Regions from separate parts of the Brevibacillus sp. FIR094 genome, predicted to be linked through region 1. Evidence: riboswitches for the same ligand, from Rfam matches in the RefSeq annotation. Region 1 holds a riboswitch; the other holds the start of a gene.
The links. A riboswitch is a leader RNA that binds a small molecule or an ion and turns the genes downstream of it on or off. The one in region 1 is predicted to bind FMN.
Positions count from the first base shown of each region.

Region 2: another riboswitch for FMN. It lies ahead of ACQ5DJ_RS27850 (ECF transporter S component); the one in region 1 lies ahead of ribD (bifunctional diaminohydroxyphosphoribosylaminopyrimidine deaminase/5-amino-6-(5-phosphoribosylamino)uracil reductase RibD).

Region 1 is NZ_JBEAES010000004.1:236,004-247,049, forward strand. Features, by position in the region: gene ACQ5DJ_RS05175 (sensor histidine kinase) at 1-328, shown strand, start outside; gene ACQ5DJ_RS05180 (sigma-54-dependent transcriptional regulator) at 336-1,715, shown strand; gene ACQ5DJ_RS05185 (c-type cytochrome) at 1,874-2,806, shown strand; gene ACQ5DJ_RS05190 (HAD family hydrolase) at 2,955-3,623, shown strand; FMN riboswitch at 3,691-3,838, shown strand; FMN riboswitch at 3,951-4,095, shown strand; gene ribD (bifunctional diaminohydroxyphosphoribosylaminopyrimidine deaminase/5-amino-6-(5-phosphoribosylamino)uracil reductase RibD) at 4,227-5,333, shown strand; gene ACQ5DJ_RS05200 (riboflavin synthase) at 5,353-6,009, shown strand; partial or broken gene ACQ5DJ_RS05205 (bifunctional 3,4-dihydroxy-2-butanone-4-phosphate synthase/GTP cyclohydrolase II) at 6,026-7,224, shown strand; gene ribH (6,7-dimethyl-8-ribityllumazine synthase) at 7,240-7,704, shown strand; gene ACQ5DJ_RS05215 (spore germination protein) at 7,829-9,331, shown strand; gene ACQ5DJ_RS05220 (GerAB/ArcD/ProY family transporter) at 9,337-10,425, shown strand; gene ACQ5DJ_RS05225 (Ger(x)C family spore germination protein) at 10,422-11,046, shown strand, end outside.
Region 2 is NZ_JBEAES010000052.1:8,525-19,570, forward strand. Features, by position in the region: gene bcp (thioredoxin-dependent thiol peroxidase) at 1-399, opposite strand, end outside; gene ACQ5DJ_RS27835 (helix-turn-helix domain-containing protein) at 556-1,173, shown strand; gene ACQ5DJ_RS27840 (HAD family hydrolase) at 1,237-1,875, shown strand; gene proS (proline--tRNA ligase) at 1,927-3,393, opposite strand; gene ACQ5DJ_RS27850 (ECF transporter S component) at 3,707-4,318, opposite strand; FMN riboswitch at 4,554-4,708, opposite strand; gene ACQ5DJ_RS27855 (ABC transporter permease) at 4,990-5,787, opposite strand; gene ACQ5DJ_RS27860 (ABC transporter permease) at 5,791-6,585, opposite strand; gene ACQ5DJ_RS27865 (ABC transporter ATP-binding protein) at 6,578-7,588, opposite strand; gene ACQ5DJ_RS27870 (protein phosphatase 2C domain-containing protein) at 7,678-8,520, opposite strand; gene ACQ5DJ_RS27875 (glutamate-1-semialdehyde 2,1-aminomutase) at 8,785-10,071, shown strand; gene ACQ5DJ_RS27880 (hypothetical protein) at 10,151-10,291, shown strand; gene ACQ5DJ_RS27885 (zinc metallopeptidase) at 10,514-11,046, shown strand, end outside.

The sequences.
Region 1 (11,046 bases):
ACAGCTTCAGCAAATCGTGCTCAATCTGTTAACCAATGCGCTGTACGCGACCACGGAGCGAGGAAATATTGAGATAGCAACTGATTCTCCATCGAATGATCGAATCCGTCTGTGGATCAGAGATGATGGATGCGGTATACCCGCAGCAGATTTGCCCCATGTTTTGGAGCCCTTTTATACAACCAAGCCTCCTGGAAAAGGGACGGGTCTCGGGTTATCGGTCTGCTACGGGATTGTGACGAATTTAGGCGGAGAAATCGAGATCGAAAGTACGCCAGACAAAGGCACAACGGTTACGGTCATCCTGCCGTCGGCAAAGGGGGAATAAACAAAAAATGCACGCTGACACACGTATACTCATCGTGGATGACGAAGCAGATTTTCGCCATCTATTAACCAGTCGATTAAAGAGAAAGGGATATTTCACGCTCGAAGCAGCTGACGGAATCAACGCACAGAAGCTAGTTACCAGCGAAACGATTCATGTCATTCTGCTTGATTTGAAAATGCCTGGGATGGACGGCCTCTCCTTTTTGCAATGGTGCAAGGAAACCTCTCCTGCCATTCAAATCATTGTTGTGACCGGACACGGAACAATTGAAACAGCTATCGAAGCGATGAAACGCGGCGCTTATGATTATTTGACAAAACCATACAACCTCAATGAATTGGAGGTTTTGATTTCCAAGGCCGTCGAAAAACAGCTGTTGACCGAGGAAAACCAACAGTTGAGAGAAGCCCTATCGACAAACGGGAAAACGACGTTTCAAATCGTTGCTGAAAGCCCGAAGCTAAAAGAGGTCTTAGCAACTGCCAAGCGAGTAGCCAGTACGGATTTTCTCGTTCTCTTAAAAGGGGAAAGTGGAACAGGGAAGGATGTCATCGCGAGACTCATTTATGAATGGAGTGAGAGAGCATCTGAGGCATTCGTACCGATCAATTTGGGGGCGATACCAGAAACGATGCTGGAAAGTGAACTGTTCGGGCACGAGAAGGGAGCTTTTACAGGCGCAACGGCGCAGAAAAAGGGACTGGTAGAGATCGCCCACCTGGGGACGCTCTTTTTGGATGAAGTAGGGGACTTGCCTTTTCCTTTGCAGGTCAAGCTGCTCCGTTTTCTGGAAACCGGCGAATTTCGCCGAATAGGGAGCCCGATTCTGCACAAGGTGGATGTTCGTATCATTGCTGCTACCAATGCCGATTTGGAGAAGAAAGTGGAAGAAGGAACGTTTCGATCCGATCTTTATTTCCGGCTGCATGTCATGGATATAACGATTCCTCCTCTCATAGAAAGAAGAGAGGACATTTTGCCGCTGTCGGCTTTCTTTTTGAATCGACTCAAGCGTAAGTATTCAGTCAAACCGCTTTCTGTGAAAGCGCAGGCAGCTCTTTTCGCCTACTCATTCCCGGGGAATGTTCGGGAGTTGGCTCATATGATCGAACGTGCTGTCGTTTTGGCAAAAGGAGAGGAAATTGAGGACAAGGATCTCTTTCCTCACGAACAGCAAGTACCTCACAACCCGTCAGATAGGAAGCTCATTTCATCAACAGATACTGGGGAGGAAGAGGCATTTTTACTGAAAAATGTTGAGCGAGAACATATCAAGCATGTGCTGGACGTTCTGCAATGGAACAAGACCAGGACAGCAGAGAAGCTGGGGATTAGCGTACGTAATCTGTATCGAAAAATCGAAGAGTACGAGCTGCGACCGTGACATTTTGTCGCATACTGACCATGACATTTTGGCATGGTCTTTTCTTTTTCGTGCTGTTTGGAAGCGTCAAGCCGTTCGTTTTCCTGTTTCTATCGTATGGCACGGCTCTTGCTACTCTCCTGTTGTGAATGCACGATCAACATGGAGGAGTGAGACCTATGATCAAAAAAGAGAAGACAGGCTGGAAGAAGCTGTCTATGGTAGTGGTGGCGATGCTGGTCTTTGCAGGCTGCGCTACACAACCGACCGCTCAACCCACCTCAACAGCAGGTGAGGCCAAAAATAAAACAGCGAGTGGGGCAACTGGAGCGAGCAATCTTGATACCTATACCCCGCCTAGTATGGAGAAGGTGCCAGAAGGGCCATTGGGAGAATCGATTAAGTATGGACATAAGTTAATGAATGAAACGAGCACAGCGATCCCAGAATACACAGGGAATAAGCTCTCCTGCTCTAGTTGTCACGGGAATGCTGGAATGGATGCGACCTCCCCTTTAACGGGTGTCACCGCAGTCTATCCCCAGTACATTCCAAGGTCTGGCAAAGTTCTTACTATTGAGGATCGCATCAATGGTTGTTTTCAACGAAGTATGAACGGAAAGCCATTGCCTTACAACAGCGATGAAATGAGAGCGATGGTTGCCTATCTGACGTATATCTCAACAGATGTACCAGTAGGAATTAAAGAGCGCCCGTGGATAGAGAAAAATGATATGAAGAGCGTACCTCAACCGAGTGTGGCAAATGGAGAAGCACTCTTTCAAAAATCGTGTTTGCAATGCCATGCAGCTGATGGTTCAGGAACAGGACCAAACTCTGGACCAGCGCTATGGGGGGATAACTCTTTCAATATTGGTGCGGGTATGGCCCGAATTTCCAAAGCTGCTGGCTACATTCAGCGCAATATGCCTCTAGGTGAAATGGGCGGTATCAAACAAGGCTCGTTAACGGATCAAGAAGCAGCGGACCTAGCAGCCTATATTTTGTCCAAGCCACGTCCAGACTTTGCCAAAAAGGCACAAGACTGGCCAGCTGGAGGAGTTCCAAAGGATGTGCCGTATGAAGTAGAAAGCGCCAAGAAGAAGCAGTAGGAACTCAATATCTAAGCCCAAAAAGGGACTGTCCCAAAAGTTATAAAATGACGGAGGGATCGTCCCCTTTTTTGATAAAATGGAAGTATCAATCACAGGAGTGAACTCTTGAACCAGCATGGCGTCTTGTCAAAAAAGGAGGCACAAAATGAGCAGAACCTTTCAAAAAGGCATTATTTTCGATATGGACAACACCTTGCTGCAATCCAGGATCAATTTTGCAGAGATGAAGCGGGCCATTTTTCAGCTATGGGTGGATAATGGGATCGTTTCTTCTACACTGGAGTGGGAAAAGCATACCGCGTCGCAGCTCATTGAGATCGGGCGAAAAGCGGAGCAGATGACGAGTGAGCTGGAGCAAGCGATGTGGGATGCGGTAACCGCGATTGAGAAGAAAGGGATGCATGGGGCTGTATTGGAGCAGCACGCGGTAGAAGTGCTAGAGGAATTGAAGAACCGCTATCAGCTGTATATCCTAACCAACAACGCTTATGCCGCGGCAGAGGAGGCTTTGAACGAGACGGGAATCGCCTCTTACTTTGATGAAATTGTAGCCCGCGAGCAGATGACGATCTTGAAGCCATCTCCATCGGGCATTCACTATATTCGCAGCCGCAAGCCAGATTGGCCTGTTTCGGCTTGGACGATGATCGGAGATTCGTGGATCGATGGTAAGGCGGCATGCGACGGACAAGTCGCTTTTATTGCCTATCAAGGGAACGAGCAGGACATGGAGCAAAATGGCGTTGTGCCAAGAGCGTACATAAATGATTTGAAACAACTCCTGACCGTCCTTGAAGAGTGTGAGCAAGGCTAAAGTGCACTTCTCCAATAAATGATTACAGACAATAGCGAAAAATGTGCTATACTTTGCATAACTGAATACCAGCCTTCAGGGTAGGGTGCAATTCCCGACCGGCGGTAATGACGAACGCACGTCTGAGCCCGCGACTCGCTATCGAAGCAGTTGATAGCGACTGACTTGGTGCAAATCCAAGGCCGACGGTACAGTCCGGATGGGAGAAGGTATTTGGAATGGCCTATTTCGTCGTTTTTTTGAAAAACGGTTGGAATAAGGCTTCTTTCTCGACGCCCTGAGTATACGATTCTTGGGCGTTTTTGTTTTTCGTTAAAACTTCATAGCGACAATCTTCAGGGCAAGGTGAAATTCCTGACCGGCGGTAATGGCGTACGTACGTCTGAGCCCGCGACTCGCTGACCACGCTTACAGCGACTGATCTGGTGAAAAACCAGAGCCGACGGTACAGTCCGGATGGAAGAAGATTTTTGTGCTTTCTTCATTTGTTTTTGAAAAACGAATGAGGTAAGGCTTCTTTCCCTATGCCCTGAAACGCTTTGAGGTTTCAAGGGCTTTTTGCGTTGTGCTTGGCTGGAATGCTGGAACAGAAAGGAGTGCGGTATGGAACAGGACAGCAAGTACATGGGACTGGCGCTGGAACTGGCACGATCGGCACGAGGCCAAACCAGTCCGAATCCCATGGTCGGAGCTGTGATTGTGAAGGATGGAACCATCGTGGGAATGGGAGCGCATCTGCGGGCAGGAGAACCCCATGCTGAGGTGCACGCACTAAGGATGGCTGGGGAAAAAGCGCAAGGTGCGACCGTGTACGTAACGCTGGAGCCTTGCAGTCACTACGGGAAAACACCGCCGTGTGCAGAGGCGTTGATTGCAGCTGATGTACGTCGTGTCGTTGTAGCGACACTCGACCCGAATCCTCTGGTGGCGGGACGAGGAATGGAGAGGCTGCGGGCAGCAGGGCTGGAAGTGGCGGTGGGTGTGAGAGAAGAGGAAGCGAAGGCGCTCAATGAGGTCTTTTTCCATTACATCCAGACCAGACGTCCATTTGTGACGGTAAAGACGGCAAGTACATTGGATGGGAAAATCGCTTCGTTCACGGGACACAGTCGGTGGATCACTGGAGGAGAGGCTCGGGCAGAGGTGCATGAACTGCGCAGGCAGCACGATGCGATCCTGGTCGGGGTTGGGACGATTCTCGCTGATGACTCACTATTGACGGCGCGCCAGGAAGAGCAACGGTTTGGGAGCCAGCCAGTTCGAGTGATTTTGGACAGCCAATTACGGACGCCGCTGGATGCCCGTGTCGTCCAGAATGCAGATGCGAAGACGTGGATCTTTACGACAGATGCAGCCCCAAGGGAAAAGCAGGAGCTGCTTGTGGCAAGAGGAGTAAGGGTCATCACAACGGAGGCTCCAATTCGCGTGGAAAAGGTGCTGGATACGTTGGGAGAGCTGGGGATTACTTCATTGCTTGTGGAGGGCGGACAGGAAGTCAATGGCTCCTTTTTGCAGGCGAGAGCGATTCAAAAGGTCGTGAGCCATATCGCGCTAAAGCTGATCGGAGGAAGGGGCGCGCCTTCGCCATTCGGTGGTCAAGGCTTTGCGACGATGGGAGAAGCGGTACAGCTGACAGATGTCTCAATCATGGCTATAGGGAAAGGTGATGTACAGATCATCGGGTACCCACAATGGGAAGATCAGACGTAGCAAGTGAGGAGGAGAGAGCATGTTCACGGGACTGGTAGAAGAAGTGGGCGTGTTGGAATCGATTCAAGGGAACGAGCAGGCGAGTCGACTGGTCATCCGCGCACAGCAGGTACTCGAAGGGGTGAAGCACGGCGACAGTATCTCGGTCAATGGTATTTGCCTTACCGTTACTTCTTTTTCAAATCGTCAGTTTAGCGTCGATGTGATGCCAGAGACGATGAACAAGACGAGCTTGCGGCAATTACGCAGCGGACAGCGAGTGAATTTGGAGAGAGCGATGCGGCTGGGGGACCGTTTTGGCGGGCATATCGTCTCTGGACATGTAGATGGGACCGGAATGGTTGCTTCACGAGAGGTGAATGCGAATGCTGTCGTGTTTCGGATGGAGGCCAAACCACAACTGTTGAAGTATGTTATCGCCCGTGGATCGATTTGCATAGATGGCATCAGTCTCACCGTGGTGGACGTAAACGATAGCGGTTTTACCGTTTCGATCATTCCGCATACGCTGGCGAATACGAGTCTTGCAGACAGACGACCTGGGGACTTGGTGAATCTCGAAACAGATGTCATCGGCAAATATGTGGAGCGATTGTTAGGTTATCAAAACCATGGGGGTACAGAAAAATCTGGCGGGCTCAGTCTAACCTTTTTGCAGGAAAACGGCTTCGCGTGAGAAGGAGGGAGAAAGCATGTTTCATCGCATAGAAGAAGCATTGGAAGATTTGCGTCAGGGCAAGGCAGTCATCGTGGTAGATGATGAGGATCGGGAAAATGAAGGAGATTTTGTCTGCATGGCCGAAGCGGCTACACCTGAAATGATCAATTTCATGGTTACACATGGGAGAGGACTCGTTTGCGTACCAGTGACAGAAGAGCACGCAACTCGTTTGCAGCTTCATCCGATGGTGAAGTCCAATACAGACAAACAAGGAACGGCTTTTACCGTGTCCATCGATGAAGGGAGTACCCACACAGGGATATCGGCTCATGAGCGCTCTCAGACGGTCTTGGCGATGCTGGATGATCAGAAGACGGCAGAAGATTTCCGCAGACCGGGACACATTTTTCCGTTAATCGCGAAGTCTGGCGGTGTATTGCGCAGAGCGGGACATACGGAGGCGGCAGTTGATTTGGCTCGCTTGGCCGGGGGAAAATCGGCGGGAGTCATTTGCGAAATTATGAACGAGGATGGCTCATGGCACGTCTGCCACAATTGGTAGAGATCGCACGCCGCTTTGATCTCAAGCTGATTACGATTGCAGATTTGATCGCGTATCGGATGAGGACGGAATCCATGGTGAAAAGGGAAATCGAAGTGCAGCTTCCGACCGCCTACGGTGATTTTCGGATGGCGGCCTATACGAACGAGCTGGATGGCAAAGAGCATGTGGCGCTCATGAAGGGAGAGATCGGACCAGATGAGCCCATTCTCATTCGCGTTCACTCGGAGTGCTTGACAGGAGATATTTTCGGCTCTCATCGCTGCGACTGCGGTCCACAGCTACATGCTGCATTGGAACAGATCGAAGCGAACGGACGTGGCATTTTATTGTACATGCGCCAAGAGGGCAGAGGCATTGGCTTGATTAATAAGCTGCGTGCCTACAAGCTGCAGGAGGAAGGCTTGGATACCGTTGAGGCCAATGAAAAGCTAGGGTTCCCCGCTGATCTGCGAGATTACGGTATCGGTGCGCAAATTTTGCGAGATTTAGGAGTGCAACGCATGCGGCTTTTGACCAACAACCCACGAAAAATCCGCGGGCTTATCGGTTACGGATTAACAGTAGAAGAACGGGTGCCGCTTCAAATGCCGGAGCATCTGCACAACAAACAGTATCTATCAACAAAACAAGAGAAGCTGGGCCACCTGCTTCATCTGCACGGATAAGGAGAGGGAATAAGCATGAGAACATTCGAAGGACATTTGGTTGGAACAGGTCTGCGTGTAGGGATTGTGGCAGGACGCTTTAACGAATTGATCGTGAGCAAGCTGGTCGGAGGGGCTCTCGATGCCCTGAAGCGTCATGGCGTAGAAGATGAGCAGGTAGACGTGGCTTGGGTACCGGGTGCATTTGAAATTCCGTTGATCGCGAAAAAAATGGCGGAATCCAGTCGCTATGATGCGGTTGTTACATTGGGAGCTGTCATTCGTGGCTCCACTCCGCACTTCGATTACGTCTGCAATGAGACCGCAAAAGGAGTTGCATCCTTATCTCTATCGACTGGGATACCTGTTATTTTTGGTGTTTTGACGACAGACAATATCGAGCAAGCTATCGAGCGAGCGGGAACAAAAGCAGGCAACAAAGGCTGGGAAGCAGCAACAGCAGCGATCGAAATGGCTAATTTATCTAAGCAGTTCGCTTAATCATTTCATAGGGAACGAGATATTTCAACGGGGGCTTCGGCTCCCGTTTTCTATTTTTTTGGATAAAATCACCACGGACAGGTCAAAGTAAGAAAGATTTTCCTGAAAAAAGGGGGGATCTAGCGTGAAGCCGACTGATTGGTGGAGAGCGCAAGTAGAGGCCATACAAGCAAAGCGGCGCATCGGTTCGGTTCAAGCGCGGCGAAGCGAACAAATTACACCCGATATGGTAAAACAATGCATGCAAAACGTGGATGACCTCAGCAGCTTGTCATTGAAGATGAATGACGAAGAGGTACACGTTTTTTTTCTCGATACACTGGTGGATGTGTCCCGGATTTATGAGAATGTCTTTCTTCCGTTGCAGCGTTCCGATGGTAGAGATCCGATGCAGGTGCTTCCTTTCTCACAGGAATGCCTTCTTGACGATATGGAGACGTTGATGAGTAACTTGCTACGCGGTCATACGATCTTGTTTTTCCTGGAAAGAAATCTCATTCTGCATGTGAATACATTTCAGGTCGCGCATCGTTCCATTACGAAATCCGAAACGGAGGCGACCGTCCTTGGACCGCAAGACTCCTTTGTTGAAATGCTGGAGATCAATTTGTCTTTGCTTCGGAGAAGACTGGCTACGCCTCATCTGAAAGTATCGAGTTACACGATTGGCACCGAGGCGCAGAACAAAGTAGCTGTGATTTATTTGGACAATATCGCGAACGCGGAAAATGTGGAGCGCGTGAAAAAAAGGATCGACAATGTCATTTACCACGGATTTGTCGGGATGCCTATATTGAAGCAAATGCTGGAGGACAAGCCGTACTCTCCGTTCCCGCAATTTGGCTTGACGGGTCGGCCTGACAATGCAACAGCAGCTTTGTTGGACGGTAGAATCGTGATCATGCTGAATGGCAGCCCGGATGCCGCGATCTGTCCGACTTCCTTTCTGGAGATGTTCAGCAGCCCCGAAGACTTTTACAATCGATGGTCAACGGCAAGCTTGCTGCGGATGATTCGCTTTTTCGGATTGTTTATCACCATTATGCTCACCTCAAGCTACGTCTCTGTCTTGACGTATCATCCGGAAATGCTTCCCCCCGCTTTACTGACGATTTTGTCTGAATCGCGCAGTCGGGTGCCATTTCCGCCTGTGATCGAGGTGCTCATTATTGAGCTTGTCATCGAGATCCTGCGGGAAGCGGGGATACGCATGCCGACTAAAATCGGCCAGACAATCGGTATCGTTGGCGGTATCGTGATCGGGACAGCCTCTGTACAAGCGGGGTTGGCCAGTAATATCTTGATTGTCCTTGTATCTGTATCGGCACTGCTTTCTTTTGTGCCACCCAATTTTTTGATGAGTAATGCGATTCGGCTCGTTCGCTATGGTTTCATCTTGATGGCAGGCGTATTGGGCATGTACGGACAAATACTGGCACTGGCGTTTTTATTCGGGCACTTGCTCAATCTGACTTCACTCGGGACACCGTACATGGCTCCGGGCGTTCCGCGTCAATGGACCGATTTGATGAATAGTTTGGTACGTGCACCATTGAGGTTTATCGTCAATCGCAACCGCATTTCTCGGGCAAAGCAAAAGCATGTCCGGCCAGTTGGGGAGGACTAGGGTAGATGGATAGAGGGAGAATTCACAGCCTGAATCCGATCCTGGTAATCGGATTGATTATGAATACGATGGTCGGGGTTAATTTACTTGGACTGGCTCATCATGCAAGCAGAATGGGCTACAATCTGTGGTGGTCTCCGATTTTGCTGGGATGCATCGTCAGCTTAACGCTTATTCCGATGATGGCCTTGTGCCGTCGCTATCCAGAGGATAATCTTTTTCGGATTCACGAAAAGCTGTTGGGAAAATGGCTGGGACGCTGTTTCAATATCCTGATTATCGTCTACGCCATTCTGAATGTATCTACCGCGAATGAAGGGTATGTCAGGTTGGTGCAAACCTCCATGCTGAGCAATCAGACTGTCACAATGCCCTTGCTTGGATTGACATTGGTCATGGTCTACATTACTAACGGCGGCATCAAATTGATCGCGCGTTTTTGCCTGCTAACGTTCTTTTTTACAGGCTGGATGATTTTTCTTTTGCCGTACGGATTTCAAAAGGGAGGAATGATGCATATTTTTCCTCTTTTTCATACAGATTGGCGCAGTATAGCCGAAACGGTGCACAATTCATACGCGAGCGTGCTTGGGTATGAATTGGTCTTGTTCTTCTACCCATATATCCAAGAGAAGAACAAGGCACACAAACATGTGCTAATTGGAGTATGGATCGTTGTTTTGTTGTACGTCATGATTCTGCTCACGAGTGTGTCTTATTTTTCTGAATGGCAAATGGACAATCTCATTTATCCCATTTTGAATTTGTTTAAGGCTGTAGAGCTGTCTTTTTTGGAGCGGATCGAAAATCTCGGGATTGGTCTCTGGGTCTTCCTCATTATCAGCACGAGTACGGGATACTTGTGGGTTGCGCGTACCGGCCTTGAAGAAATGGCAGAGAAGACGAGGCTGTGGCATCTGCTTGTACCGACAATCATTTCGTTTCTATTCATTGTGGGGCCATTATCTGTAGAAAAACAACGCTATATATATGACAAGGTGACTGTTTATATGGCCTATGGATTAATCTTGTGGCCGATTTTTTTGTTAGTGCTGCATTCCTTGAGATTCGGTAGAGGAGAGCGGGTATCATGAAGAGGGCGAGCTGGCTCATTGTTACGGTTATCCTCTTGCTCAGCCTTTGCGGTTGTGGGCGCGAACTCGAACGGCCAGCACTGGAAGACATGGCCATGATTGGGGTTATGGGCTTCGATTATGTGGATCGTGAAAAGATAGATATCACAGTAGCGGTACCGGTTCCCTCCAAAAATAAGGAATCCACACAGGTGTACTCGACTCATGCCTCGATGACGAGCGAGGCAATGCTGAATCTCGCGACAAAAGCAGATAGAACCATGTCCCTCTCGCAATTGCGTGTGATTTTGTTTAGTGAAAAATACGCCCGCAAAGTAGGGATCGGAAAAGTCATTCTTGATCTCTATCGCAATCCGATTGTAGGAGAAAATGTATACATTGCCGTCGTAAAAGGAAAAGCGAAAGATGTCATCAAAGGAACCTATAACCACAGGCCAGAAATCAACACGTATTTGAACAACTTGCTCCGTCCGCGAGTGGAAACGGCCTTTTCGTCTTTTTCGACCATTCACGATTTTGTTTTTATGATGACCAGCAACACGATGGACCCAAATCTTCCTTATCTTATCCACAGTAACGGTGAGATTCAGATCTTTAAGGTGGCCCTTTTTCGAGTGGACA
Region 2 (11,046 bases), on a different contig from region 1:
TACTTTTGCAATGTTGCCTTCTTTGTCGATGATGAACGTCGTGCGTTCTATGCCCATGTACTCTCGTCCGTACATTTTTTTCAATACCCACACACCATAAGCCTCTGCCACTTGGTGATCCAGATCCGCCAGAAGTGGAAAAGGCAATTCGTGCTTCGCGATAAATTTGTCATGCGATTTCACAGAATCCGGACTGATTCCGAGAACAACTGTATTCAGTTCAGCAAAGCCCGAATGGAAGTCACGAAAGTCGCATGCTTCTGTGGTACATGTCGGTGTTTGGTCCTTTGGATAAAAATAAAGCACTACATTTTGTCCATGAAATTGGGAAAGTGAGAGGGTCTGATTGTCGCTCGCCTGCAAAGTAAATGCAGGTGCAGCTTGTCCTACTGCCATCAAACTTTTCCCTCCTCTCGATAATATCCTGTTTTCGCTGGTCCCATTTTACCACAATCTAGTAGTCACTTCATCCGCATACAAGTTGCGCTTTGATTCAGAAAAGGATAGAATAAAAAAAAATAAAATTTGGCCTAGTCAGTTGGATGGTGAATTCGCATGAAAGAGTTTTTTGAAGTAACAGATCCAGAAGCGCTAAAATCGCTTGCTATAGCGGAACGGGTTAAAATTTTGGAACTCTTTGAAGATTTGGAGCCCAGAACGGCCAAACAAATCGCTACAGAACTAGGCGAAAATGCTGCACGGCTACATTACCATGTGAAGGAGCTCGTGCGTGTTGGGCTGCTCGAGCAAGTGGATACCCGGGTAAAAGGCTCTATTGTGGAGAAATATTATGAGCCTGTTGCCAAGGTCATTCAGGTCAAGCTCCAATTGATGATTGAAGAAAACGCTCAACAATTAAGTGATGTCATGTTTACTCCGTTTCGCACTACGGAAAAAGACCTCATGCGAACTCTCAATCGCTTCGTCGCAAGCGACCAAGATGTTCGGAAAGAATACCAAAATACGTTCGCTTTTAATTTGACTGAATTTTATTTGAGTCAAGAGGAACGTAATCAATTTGTAGAAGACATCTCTGAACTGTTGCAAAAGTACAAAGGGTTCAAATCGGAATCTGGCCGTCGAAAATTCAAGTTTTTCGACATCCTGTTCCCATTGACTCCAGCTGACCCAACAGATGATGCAGATGATCATTTTGATGATTCGGATGAATAAGTCACCAAGAAAACCATCAGATACGATGGTTTTCTTTCATTTTCTAATCAAAGGAGGACTCCAATGCGGACGATCTTGTTTGATTTCGACGGCACAGTTGCCGATACCCTCCCCTTGATCTTCACCGCTTTTCGCGCTACCTTTCAGCAGTTTTTACAAGAGCATTATACTGACGAGCAGATTGTAGCTCTCTTTGGCCCCACAGAAACAGGCATTTTGCAAAACAAGCTTCCCCCACATGCGCATGACAACGCCTTTGCTCATTTTTATCGTGTATACACAGAGGAACACTCCCGCGTACAAAACCCGGGAAATATCCGAAGCATGCTCGATGAACTTCACGCAGCGGGTATCCAAATGGGAATCGTAACAGGAAAAGGACGAAAAAGCGCTGACATCTCCCTTCGAGAATGGGGATTAGATTCGTATTTTTCCGTCGTGATCACAGGGGATGAGGTCACACATCCAAAGCCTCATCCAGAAGGTATTTTTACCGCTATGACACAGCTAGGCGCTACGCCTGCAGAAACCATTTTCGTAGGTGACAGTGATGCTGACGTGTTGGCTGGTCGAGCCGCTGGTTTGCGAAAAGTCGGTGTGGATTGGCTTTCGGTTACACAAAAGTCGGGAAAATTCGATCCCGAGCCTGACTACCACTTTACGGATGTGCAAGCTTTTACCGATTGGATCCTCAGACGCTAGATGAAAAAGGGTGTGCCCTGCCGCCGAAGCGTGGACGCACCCTTTTTTTGTTTAATACGCCCGTCCGAACCAGACACTATACTGTGACTCTTTGCCGCAGCAAAGGCAGGCTTTCTTTTGTACAGGAGGCTCAAACGGGATGTTACGAGAGGTGAACTTGGTTTCCTCTTTGACCTTCGATTCACAAGCATCATCCCCACACCAGCCAGCTAACACCCATCCGCTCGTCTTGTTTTCGCTCTCTTTTTTGGCAATATGATCGGATAGCTGCTCCAGTGTATCAATCCCCAAATATGAGTTCTCATCACGGAAGGCTAGTGCTTTTTGGAACATATTTTGCTGAATCTCTTCCAACAGTTGAACAACTGTCTGCACGATACCTTCAAGTGATACCGTCACCTTCTCCCCTGTATCACGTCGAGCCAGAATTACTTGACCATTTTCCACGTCACGTGGGCCGAGCTCCAGACGCAGAGGAACCCCGCGCATTTCCCATTCATTGAACTTCCAGCCTGGTGTTTCTTCACGAAGATCAGCACGGACACGCACTCCTGCCGCCTTGATGTCGTCAAAGAGTGGATCAAACGCCTCCATCACCTTCTCGCGTAGTTTCATCGGACCAACTGGGATCAAAATAACCTGTGTCGGAGCCATGCGAGGCGGCAACACGAGACCACGGTCATCGCCATGCACCATGATCATCGAACCAATCAGTCGCGTAGAGGTTCCCCATGATGTAGTGTGAACGTACTTGAACTGATTATCACGATCCAAAAACTTGATTTCAAAGCCGCGCGCGAATTTATCGCCCAAATAGTGCGAGGTGCCTGCTTGCACTGCTTTGCCATCCTTCATCATCGCTTCAATGGAATACGTGTCGACAGCACCAGCAAAGCGTTCACTTGGTGTTTTTTGTCCCTTCCAAACCGGAATAGCCAGCTCCTGCTCGACGACCTCTCGGTATATCTCTAGCATTTGCATCGTTTCCTGACGAGCTTCTTCCTCTGTCGCATGTGCCGTGTGGCCTTCCTGCCAGAGAAATTCCGATGTCCGCAAGAACGGCATCGTCCGCTTTTCCCAACGAAAAACGTTAGCCCATTGATTGATTAATACAGGCAGGTCGCGGTAGCTCTGAATCCATTGGCTGTACATATGTCCGATGATCGTCTCGGAGGTTGGACGTAGTGCGAGCTTTTCTTCTAACGGCTCGCCCCCAGCCTCTGTTACCCAAGGCAGCTCAGGATTGAAGCCCTCGATATGCTCTTTTTCTTTTTGAAAGAAGGACTCGGGGATCAGCATCGGGAAATAGGCATTGCGATGCCCTGTCTCTTTGAAGCGCTTATTCATTGCCTCTTGAATTCGTTCCCATAGCTCAAAGCCATCCGGCTTGAACACGATGCAGCCGCGTACCGGTGTGTAGTCCATCAAATCCGCCTTTTTAATGGCATCGATGTACCAACGCGAAAAATCCTCCGATTGCGGTGTAATTTCTTTTACAAACGCTTTGTCCTCTTTCATCCGACTACGCTCCTTTTGATCTTACGTAAAATGCAAAAAATCCCCCATCCCAAAAAGGGACGGAGGATCAACTTCCGCGGTACCACCCTGATTGACTACAGCATACGCCATAGTCCTCTCGATAAACCCGATAACGGTGGGCATCCGGCTAAGCTCTTCACCAGCGGCTTCAGGATGGGATGCAGTTATCCTTTACGTATCAGCCTTCCAGACTAGGGCCGACTCTCTGTCACGTGGGAATAGCTGCGGGTCCTTTCATAGCCTTTTGTGACTATCTATTAACTAAACATATTAGCGAGTCACATCGTGGTTGTCAATTGTTGGTACGCGCAGCGATTCTGGAGCCGAGCTTCACGTAGATCGGATACGCGACCACTGAAATCATAACACCTTTGAAGAGATTGAATGGTACGATTCCGTACAGAACTAATGACCAAATACTTGTCGCATTGAACATAGTCAAGAGCTGTTCAATCGGCATTTGATAAAGCACAGCGTACGCAGGCAACAGTACATATGCATTTGCCACAGCCATGACAATCGTCATCAAAATCGTTCCCAGAGCGAGACCAGTCAGGAAGCCTTTTTTGCCTTGGCCGAGACGCTGCATGTAGACAGCCGCAAAAATAAAGCTTGATCCTGCTACAACGTTTGCGAGCTCACCGATCAACAGACCGTCTGTATTTTTGAAAAGCATGTGCAGTGTATTTTTCAGTACCTCGATAATAACGCCGGCTACAGGTCCGTACATGAGTCCCCCGATCAATGCCGGGAGTGTACTGAAGTCGAGTTTCAAAAAGCTAGGCATCAGCGGAACAGGAACCTCGAGATACTGCAGAATAAATGCAACGGCCGCCAGCATGGGAATCGTCACCAGCTTTTGAGTTGCACGTGTGCGCGAAGAATGCAGCGCTGTTTCTTTCATGTTTACCATCTCCTCATTTTTCTACTCCTTCTTGAGGAATGGCAACAGTCGTTGTAAGCTCACACGTCTTGTTACACAAACAAAAATAAACCCTGTGGTTATAAGTTCCACAGGGCATTTGCAAGCGTATGACAAAACCGTGCGCAAATAAAAGGTACAAGAAACAAGAGGACTGGCCTCTACGTTCTCATCCCGTTTGCACAGGCAAACAAGCACGTGTGATAAACGTACTGTCGTCATCCTTCTCCCATCCAGACTGTACTGTCGGCTCTGGAATCACACCAGATCCTGCACTCCGTCGCTATTTGCAGCTCGGGAGGCTCGCGGGCTTAACATGCACAAAGCATGATCACCGCCGGTCGGGAATTTCACCCTGCCCCGAAGGAATGTGTAGTTGTATACAGCATATTATACTGCTGTTTTTTGATTTGACAATAGAGGAAACTGCCAGCTCGACACTTTTTGTTTATTTTTCCGATTTGTTTAGTTGGAATAATGATAATAATCGGCTTGGTTGTTACCTTGACCAAAAAGAAATAGACCGCCCTTGAGTCCACACTCTGCGGTCTATTTCACAACCAGATTTGAGCCGTACCCCTTTACGGGAAGCGCCGATTGTACCGACCGTTCCGTTTGCAGCCGGGACGGTCTTTACTAGGAATGATAAATAATCAAGAACCTGCTCCCCGATACTTCGTAACTCCCCAGTTCCAGACTAACAGCCCGATCCCGAAAAAGATGACAGCCACTACCGGAGTCATTGCGGCATAAGTGTACCAAACTTCCTTGCGCAAAAAGTAAGCCGCCGGATAAACACCCACAAAGGCAAATGGCAGCACGTAGGTGAGCACAAAGCGAATTGCCTTGTTGTACACGTCTACCGGATAGCGCCCATATTGCTGGATGTTGTAGATCATCGGGGCAATCCCTGTCCGCGAGTCAGAAAAGAAGCTAACCGCAGCAATTGCAGTATACACGCCACCGTAAATCAGTGCCCCACTGATTGAGAGCCCGATAAAGATGAACACGTCGTACCAGTAAAACGACAAATCAAGTTGAATAGCAGCATACCCCATGATGATGATCCCTGTTATGACTCCAAAAATGCGGTCTGGCGCAATCGACTCGAGGCATACCTGTGCCAGATTGTGAATCGGTCTCGTCAGGATGCGATCCATCTCGCCCCGAATGATATACCGTTCGTTGAAGTCCCAAAAACCGAAGAACATTGAGAACAATGCGTATGGAACCAAAAAGAAACCATAGATAAAGATAATCTCATCACGCGTCCAATCCCCCATAAGCGGAACATGCGTGAACACGACAATAATAAAGATGAGATTGATCAACTCAGAAACCAGATTGGACACAAAATCCCCGATAAAATCCGTTCGATAGGCAAGTCTCGTCTTGAAGTACTGACTCAGGTAGTCGGCAAAAATACTGAAAATATGTCTCATGTTTTGCATGCTCTACCCTCCTTGCACAACCAGCTTGTTGCGGGCAAGACGCCACATCACCAAGATGGGAACCAGTATGACAAACATCCAGATGACCTGAAAACCGATCAATTCCCAGGAGCGTTCCGTTGTAATCGCTCCTGTGAAGATCAAGCTCGGATAGTAGTTAACCGCCTGAAAGGGAAGGTAACCCATTACCGTTTGCGCCCATCCCGGGAAAAAGCTGATCGGAAGCACGAGACCAGACAACAGATCCACCACGACCCGCTTGGCTCGCATCATGCCATCGTTTCGGAACAGGAAGAAAGTCAGCAAGCCTGTCACCAGGTTGATTTGTGTATTGATCAAAAACGCACACATCAAGCTGATCAAATACAGCCCCCATCCAGTCGCTGTCGCCGGGAAGCTGAACGGAATGATCAGGCTGATAAGGAAGATCCCTGGACCCGCGAAAAAGAGAAACCGAAAGATCCCTTCCCCAAACGCCTGCGCCGTTTTCACGGACAAGTAATTATAAGGGCGTATCATTTCGATCGCGACCTTGCCTTCTCGGACGTCCTGGGCTATTTCTGTATCGATGTTGTTAAAATAAAACGCACGCGACATCCAAGCAATCGCAACGTAGGAAGTCATCTGTTCCACCGTAAGCCCGCCCAGTTGCTGCTGTCCTCCGTAGATCGCTCCCCACAAAAAGTAGTACGCACCGATGTTGATCGCGTAGATAATGATGCCGCTGTAATAATTCACACGATAGGCAAGCATCGTCAAAAACCTCATGCGGATGAGTTCCATATATAGCTTACGCATGGCTGGCTACCTCTTGGTCTGAGGAATAAATGTTGCGAACAATATCCTCTGTACTCGTCTCCTCGATTTTCACGTCGCTGACTTCAAAGGCTGACATGACCGTCGACAAAACAAAAGGCAGCATTTCCTGACTCCGCGCTACTTTTACACTGAGAGTAAAATCATTGATTTGCTCGATCTCACAAGGCATCTCTCCCAATGCCTGACGGAGTGCGGCTGTTGACGTGCGCTTTTTCATTTGGAAGGACACCTCTGTGCCATTGCCCCATTTTTCCTTGAGGTCATTCAACAAGCCATCGAAGATCAGCTTCCCTTTGTCCATGACAAGCACGCGTTTACAGAGTGCTTCGATGTCTGACACATCGTGAGTCGTCAACAAGATCGTCATATTTTCCGTCTCGTTCAGATTGCGGAGAAACTCTCGGATTTTTTGCTTAACGAGCACATCGAGTCCAACTGTCGGTTCATCGAGAAACAGCAGGCGTGGCTTATGAATCAATGAAGCAGCCACTTCACAGCGCATCCGCTGACCGAGACTCAGCTTGCGCACTGGCTGACTGACGAACGGAGAAATCTCCAGCTCCTCAATCAAACGCTCCAGCCACTTTTCTCCTTCTGCCTCATCTACCTTATAAACACTCTTCAACAGACGGAAGGACTCTATCGGAGAAAGATCCCACCAAAGCTGAGAGCGCTGCCCGAAAACAACTCCGATGGAACGAACGTACTCTTCCCGCTGCTTGAAAGGCACATAGCCGTTAATGACGATTTCTCCGTTGCTCGGGGTCAAGATACCCGTCAGCATCTTGATCGTGGTCGATTTTCCGGCACCATTTTCCCCAATCAGCGCGAACATTTCCCCTTCCTTTACTGTAAAGGAAAGGTCATCCACCGCATTTACCGTCTTATACTCCCGACTGAACAAATCTCGAAAAGCACCACCAAGGCCTGGTCTGGACTGATGGATGCGGAAATCCTTTTGTAAATGATTTACCTGAATCATGGAAAACCGTCCTTTTTTCTTCGCTTAAATACCATTTGTAGTGTATATGAGCCAATCGAATTGTGCAAAAGGCAAACTGCACCAAACTGTTAATGAAGATAAAGGATCATTCCCGTTTTGTCGTCTGACTTTTTGAAGCGGATATACTGGATGCATTCGGGATCGTTATTTTCCAGAGAGATGAGCTCGTCAGTATAACGTTGCAGCCCTTTATGTACGATCGGCAGCACCGTCTCTTCCCACTTCGGCTGTACTCCACCTAAAGCTCTCGGCATGAAAAGACCATCCGTTGCCATTACCAACGCTTTCACACCAACTCGATTCATGCGTCCATACTCTATAAAATCCCGACAGGCAACATCGCCATTCAACACGCCGTAGCCTCCTGGTCCATTCGCCTGATAGCGGTTATGGATCAGGATGTTCATACATCGTTCGTACAGCTCTGCTCGGGTACACAATCCTTCGTTGATTCCTTCTTCCCACTTCGCCAAGGCTGCCTGTTCCAAATGGCTGACTTGCGTATGCGTCAGAGGTCGTACAGTGTCATCATCATAAACGGCAAATATCATGCAATCTCCCAACTGCGCGTACTCGATATGGGCATCTCCTACACGGACGACTGCACAGGCCGCTCCCCACAATGCTTCCTTTTTCTCAAGATCAATGCCGCTTTGCCGCATCTGCTCCTGAAGGGCTAAGTTTATCGTCTCCAAATAATCGTGCAAAGCTGCATCCTCCGGCATTGCTTCCAACTGCTTTTTTACGAGCTCAGCCGCGATAGCTCCGCCTGTTTGTCCTGCTGCGTTCTCATACGGAATCAGCGACGTAATGCCGTCGATAACCGCATACACATGCTTGACCTGCTGAATCACATAGGCGTCCTCATTGCTTTTGCCGCTTCCTTTCATGAAGATGCTCTCAAGTTTCATGATGACCCCGCCTTTACCCATGGAGTGATTTGCTTGAAAATTGTATCACTTTTCCTTTTCTTCATCTATAGCTCTCCGTTCATATCCAGTTGTTGAACAGCTGTGGTAAGATAATGAAGGACTTTTTCCAAAAGAGGTTGGTAAGAAAACCTTGATCGAGGCCAATTCATGGAGGAGCGACCGCTTTTTAGCGGAAAGCTTCCATACGCTCCGGAATTTATTTTATAAATTCCTTTACGATCAAAAAGAAAAGAGGGAATATGCATGAAACGTGAACGATCCGCGCAACTGCACGAGGAAGCACTCGACGTCATTCTAGGCGGGGTAAACAGCCCTTCCCGCTCTTTCAAGGCTGTAGGCGGGGGAGCACCCGTAACGATGGAACGTGCCCAGGGCGCGTATTTCTGGGACGTGGACGGCAATCGATATATTGACTATTTAGCAGCATATGGCCCCATCATTACTGGCCATGCACATCCACATGTGACCAAAGCGATTTGTGAAGCAGCTGCCAACGGAACCCTGTACGGCACTCCGACTCCATGGGAAATCACCTTCGCAAACATGATCCGCGATGCAATCCCTTCGATGGAGCGCGTTCGATTCAATAACTCCGGTACAGAAGCAGTCATGACCTGCATTCGTGTAGCACGTGCCTATACCGGTCGTGTCAAAATCATCAAATTCGCAGGCTGCTACCACGGCCACTCTGATTTGGTGCTCGTTGCTGCCGGCTCCGGTCCATCTACCCTGGGAATCCCGGACAGTGCAGGTATTCCACAAAGCATTGCCAGCGAAGTTATTACTGTACCTTTTAATAATGTCGAAGCATTCGCTGAAACTATGAACAAATGGGGAAGCGAAACGGCTTGCGTCCTCGTAGAGCCGATTGTCGGCAATTTCGGTATCGTAGCACCTGAGCCTGGCTTCTTGGAAGTGGTTAACCGCATCACACACGAAGCAGGCGCACTTGTCGTCTACGATGAAGTGATTACGGCCTTCCGCTTCTGCTATGGCGGAGCACAAGACCTCCTCGGAGTCGAGCCTGATCTGACTGCATTGGGTAAAATTATCGGTGGCGGACTGCCAATCGGCGCTTATGGCGGTCGTCGGGAAATCATGGAGCAAGTCGCTCCACTTGGACCGGCGTATCAAGCGGGAACAATGGCTGGTAATCCTGCTTCCATTCGTGCGGGAATTGCCTGCCTGGAAGTATTGAAGCAGCCGGGTGTATACGATGAATTCGAACGACTCGGCGCCATGCTTGCGAACGGAATCACTGAGGCAGCCAACAAACACGGCGTCACCATCCAGCTCAATCGTGTAAAAGGAGCATTGGCAGTTTACTTTACGGACGAGCCTGTTCATGATTATGATGCAGCTCAGAAAGCGAATGGAGAAATTTTTGCTCGCTTCTTCCAGCTGATGCTGAATGAAGGTGTATGCCTGGCACCATCTAAATATGAAGCTTGGTTCGTAACCACAGCCCATACAGAAGAAGACATTCAATTCACCATCGCAGCTGTAGACCGCGCCTTTTCTCAGCTGTAAACCATTCCCACGTCCTTTCGCATCCGTCCAAGGAAATAATAAGTCTGTTCGCGATTATGTTTTCGAGGAGGATATTTCGGTGTCCAAAGGTGAAAAATCATATCCGCAGGCTCCTGAAAAGACGTTGGAATCCAAAATGAGCAGTAAAATGCTCGAAGTGACCGGCTTTCAAAACCCGCGAAAAACCGAGCATCACAAAACCCAAAATCACGACAGATAATCAAGAAACAGACACATTCCCAATCATGATGACGAGGAATGTGTCTGTTTTTTCGCATGCGGCAACATTGTCAATAATGGTCAGAGATTGTACAATAAAATAGTGAAACTGTCATAGGACTTATTCGTATACATGAATATGGGACAGAATGAAGTAGTAAGGTTACATGTATGGCTTAGCAACATTTCGTTTTCATAGATTACAACGAGGAGTGAGTGTGGAATGTTTTTCCATCCTATGGATTTCCTGATTCTGATTGCATTCGGACTGTCGCTCTGGGCACAGTTTCGTGTGAAAGGAACTTTTAACAAATTCGCTGAAGTTCCTACCTCCTCCGGTCTTACCGGTGCAGAGGCCGCCCGCCGCATGCTAGATGCGAACGGCTTGACGAACGTTCCTGTTCAACATATCCCAGGTACATTGACTGACCACTACGACCCGACTGACCGTGTCGTACGCCTGTCTGATCCTGTATACTTCGGCAACTCGATTGCCTCTCTGTCCGTTGCTTGTCATGAGGTCGGCCATGCGATTCAGCACAAGGTCTCGTACCCAATGCTGGTAGCACGCCATCGCATTTTCCCAGTAGTCAATTTGGTTTCTGGTGTGGCTCCATTGCTACTGTTGGCTGGTTTCTTCTTTAAAATGGCTGGACTCTTGCTCATCGGGATTATCTTCTTCTCCGGAGCGGTTGCCTTCCAGCTCGTCACACTGCCAGTTGAGTTTAATGCAAGTAGCCGTGCGAAAGAACTGAT